Regions from separate parts of the Variovorax sp. PMC12 genome, predicted to be linked through region 1. Evidence: riboswitches for the same ligand, from Rfam matches in the RefSeq annotation. Region 1 holds a riboswitch; the other holds the start of a gene.

Region 1 (2,200 bases):
GTGATGCCGTGCACCATGGCATGCGACAGGCGCTGGTTGACGTGCACCGGGTTCTCGGGCGTGCCGCGCCATTCGAGTTTCTTGCTGTCGTCCTTGGCGCCGCTCTTGGCGGTTTCGGCCACCTCGACGAGGCGCTCGCCGGCGTCGGGGCGGCGGTTGAGCACCACGTCTTCCACGCGCTCGCGCAGGGTCGGCTCCAGGTCGTCGTACACGCCCACCATGCCGGCGTTGACGATGCCCATGTCCATGCCGGCCTTGATGGCGTGGTACAGGAACACGGTGTGGATCGCCTCGCGCACCGGGTCGTTGCCGCGGAAGCTGAAGCTCACGTTGCTGACGCCGCCCGACACCTTGGCGCCCGGCAGGTTCTCCTTGATCCAGCGCACGGCGTTGATGAAGTCGACCGCGTAGTTGTCGTGCTCCTCGATGCCGGTGGCAATGGCGAAGATGTTCGGGTCGAAGATGATGTCTTCGGGCGGGAAGCCCACCTCGTCGACCAGGATGCGGTAGGCGCGCTCGCAGATCTCGATCTTGCGCGCGTAGGTGTCGGCCTGGCCCTTCTCGTCGAAGGCCATGACCACGGCGGCGGCGCCGTAGCGCTTGACCAGCTTGGCCTCGTGCTTGAACTTGTCGACGCCCTCCTTCATGGAGATGGAGTTGACGATGCCCTTGCCCTGGATGCAGCGCAGGCCGGCCTCGATGACCTCCCACTTCGAGCTGTCGACCATCACCGGCACGCGCGCGATGTCGGGCTCGCTGGCAATGAGGTTCAGGAAGCGCACCATGGCGGCCTTGCTGTCGAGCATGGCCTCGTCCATGTTGATGTCGATCACCTGCGCGCCGTTCTCGACCTGCTGGCGCGCCACGGCCAGCGCCTCTTCGAACTGGCCGTTCAGGATCATCCGCGCGAAGGCCTTGGAGCCGGTGACGTTGGTGCGCTCGCCGATGTTGACGAACAGCGTGCCTTCGCCGATGGCGACCGGCTCGAGGCCGGACAGCTTCATGGGCGGGGGTGCCAGGGGGGCGGAATCGGGGGTAGCTGGAGCGGGAATCTGGGACATGGCCTCACCTGCGGAAGAGTCGAACAGGCGAGCGTCGTTGTCGCCCCAAGCCTGACGGCCGGCCGCTGTGGCCCGCCGCTGCAACGCTCCTTGGGAAGGCGAGCATTTTAGGGCGATTCAACCCGCCACGGGGAAAACCCCAGTTTCCATTCCCGCCCGCATCCACAGAATGCGGCCACCGTTTCCGAACGAACGTTCGTTTTTTCAACCGACGTCAGGGAGTGCCGGATGGCCATGAAGTGGAATGTGGTTCTTTGCTGCGGGCTTGCCGCGGCGACGATGGCGATGACCCCCATGGCCCGCGCGGCCGCCAGCGGCAGCTCGACGCTGGTGACGGCCCGGGCGGCCTCCGACGAGGCCAGGACCAGATACCCCATCGTGCTGGTCCACGGCCTTCTGGGCTTCGACAACCTGCTGGGCGTCGACTACTTCTACGGCATTCCCGACAAGCTGGCCGGCGCCGGCGCGCGGGTCTACGTGGCGCAGGTCTCGGGTACCAACACCTCGGAGATCCGCGGCGAGCAGCTGCTGCAGGAGCTCAAGACCATCCGCGCGCTGGAAAAGAACCCGACGCTCAAGTTCAACCTGATCGGCCATTCCCAAGGCGCGCCCACGGTGCGCTATGTGGCGGCGGTGGCGCCCGACATGGTGGCGTCGGTCACCTCGGTGGGCGGCGCGAACGGCGGCTCCAAGGTGGCCGACCTGCTCGCCAGGCTGCCCGAGGGCGGCATCGCGCAAGGCGTGGTCGTCAAGGCCGTGGGGCTGCTGACCAGCGTGATCGGCTTCCTCTCGGGCAAGGACCCGAGCCAGCTGCCGGAAGTCCCGCTGAACGCGCTGGCCTCGCTGACCACGGCCGGTGGCGCGGCCTTCGACGCAAAGTTCCCGCAGGGACGGCCCGCGCAGGGCTCGTCGTGCAGCGTGAAGAGCGGCGCGGCGGTGGTGAACGGCGTGCGCTACTACTCGTGGTCGGGCGTGTCGACCGGCTTCAGCCTGTTCGACCCGAGCGACGCGCCGCTGTCGGCGCTGGGCACCCTCGCCTTCTTCGGCGAAGACAACGACGGCCTGCTCGCGACCTGCACCACGCGGCTCGGCACCCACCTGGGCGACTACCGCCAGAACCACCTCGACGAGGTCAACCA
Region 2 (2,200 bases), 980 kb from region 1:
GTACGCCGCTTGGAACGGGAACGCGCCGACCACCACATCCGCCGCCACGCGAAAGCGCGCCGTGTTGGCCGCCGTGGTGATGCGGCTGCTCGCGAAGACGTAGGTGCCGGGCTCGGTGAAGTCTTCGGCGGAGGTGCCGGACTCGGCCGCGCCGAGGTTGTCCGTCATCGTGTAGCTGCCGGCGTCGAAGTCGAGCGCCAGTTGCTGCTGGGTGCCGTTGGATGCATAGACGCGGTAGGTGCCGCTGCGCGCGTCGGCGCCGGCCAGTGCGGCCTTGGCCGCCTTCGCCACTTGCGCGGACTCGGGCGCGGCCGAGGCCTGCGCCTGCGGCGCGCCGCCGTCCAGGCCCGCCAGCGGCAGCCCGCTGCCCGTGGCACCGCCACCGCTGCCTCCGCCCCCGCAGGCCGCCAGCAAGGCGGCCAGTCCACAACCCGCGAGATATCTCGTCATCCTCATGTTGAGCCCTCTTCTTTGTCTGATGGGCCCGGCAGCGAGCCGGCTGGCTCCTGAACCGAACCTGAGCAAATCGTAAAAACAGGGGGCTTTAACGTTGAGGCTGGCAAATGTCAGCCGAAGAGGGCAGAAGACGCTCGAAATGCGCGCAAATCCCCGAGGTTGGCGCGGCTGTTCGCCCCGTCTACAATGCCCCGTCCCGAGGAGCGTTGCAGCGCCGCCAGGCGTGAGGCTCGGATCCACATCGCAACCACGCTCACCCGCTGTTCTCGCGGTGAGTCCTTTTCCCCGAACGCAGTGGCATCTTTCAAACCAGTTTTGTTGGAGTTCTCATGAGCGCTGTTCTCAAGCCCACCCCCGTCTCGACCGCCGACCAGGCGATCGCCGACCTGTCCCTCGCTGCCTGGGGCCGCAAGGAAATCCGCATCGCGGAAACCGAAATGCCCGGCCTGATGGCCATCCGCGAGGAGTTCGCGAAGGGCCAGGCGCTCAAGGGCGCGCGCATCACCGGCTCGCTGCACATGACCATCCAGACGGCCGTGCTGATCGAGACGCTGCAAGCCCTGGGCGCCGAAGTGCGCTGGGCCTCGTGCAACATCTTCTCGACGCAGGACCACGCCGCCGCCGCCATCGCCGAAAAGGGCACGCCGGTGTTCGCCATCAAGGGCGAGTCGCTGAAGGACTACTGGGACTACACCCACGCCATCTTCGACTTCGGTCCCAAGGGCTCGAAGGGCGAAGGCCCGAACATGATCCTGGACGACGGCGGCGACGCCACGTTGCTGATGCACCTGGGCCAGCGCGCCGAAAAAGACCAGAGCGTGCTGGCCAACCCGACCAGTGAAGAAGAACGCATCCTGTACGCCGCCATCAAGGCCAAGCTGGCTGTCGATCCGACCTGGTACACCCGCAAGTCCGCCGAGATCATCGGCGTGACCGAGGAAACGACCACCGGCGTGCACCGCCTGAACGAAATGTCGGCCAAGGGCACGCTGCTGTTCCGCGCCATCAACGTGAACGACTCGGTCACCAAGAGCAAGTTCGACAACCTGTACGGCTGCCGCGAGTCCCTGGTGGACGGCATCAAGCGCGCGACCGACGTGATGATCGCCGGCAAGGTGGCTTGCGTGGCCGGCTACGGCGACGTGGGCAAGGGCTCGGCACAGGCGCTGCGCGCGCTGTCGGCGCAAGTGTGGGTCACCGAGATCGACCCGATCAACGCCCTGCAGGCCGCGATGGAAGGCTACAAGGTCGTGACGATGGAGTACGCCGCCGACAAGGCCGACATCTTCGTGACGACCACGGGCAACAAGGACGTGATCACGCACGACACCATGGTCAAGATGAAGGACCAGGCCATCGTCTGCAACATCGGCCACTTCGACAACGAGATCGACGTCGCTTCGATCGAGAAGTACGAGTGGGAAGAAATCAAGCCGCAGGTCGACCACATCACCTTCCCGGACGGCAAGAAGATCATCCTGCTGGCCAAGGGCCGCCTCGTGAACCTGGGTTGCGGCACGGGCCACCCGAGCTTCGTGATGTCGTCGTCGTTCGCGAACCAGACCATCGCCCAGATCGAGCTGTTCACCAAGCCCGACGCCTACGAGGCCGGCAAGGTCTACGTGCTGCCCAAGCACCTCGACGAGAAGGTCGCTCGCCTGCACCTGAAGAAGGTCGGCGCCATGCTCACCGAGCTGACCGACGCGCAGGCCGCCTACATCGGCGTGGACAAGAACGGTCCGTA

The links. Region 1 has a riboswitch for S-adenosylhomocysteine ahead of metH (methionine synthase). Riboswitches for the same ligand answer to the same signal wherever they lie in the genome.
Region 2: another riboswitch for S-adenosylhomocysteine. It lies ahead of ahcY (adenosylhomocysteinase); the one in region 1 lies ahead of metH (methionine synthase).

The regions. Positions count from the first base shown of each region.
Region 1 covers NZ_CP027773.1:3,892,640-3,894,839, forward strand. Annotated here, with positions in the region: gene metH (methionine synthase) at 1-1,004, opposite strand, end outside; S-adenosyl-L-homocysteine riboswitch at 1,084-1,159, opposite strand; gene C4F17_RS17975 (esterase/lipase family protein) at 1,347-2,200, shown strand, end outside.
Region 2 covers NZ_CP027773.1:4,868,235-4,870,434, forward strand. Annotated here, with positions in the region: gene C4F17_RS22655 (hypothetical protein) at 1-456, opposite strand, end outside; S-adenosyl-L-homocysteine riboswitch at 649-718, shown strand; gene ahcY (adenosylhomocysteinase) at 786-2,200, shown strand, end outside.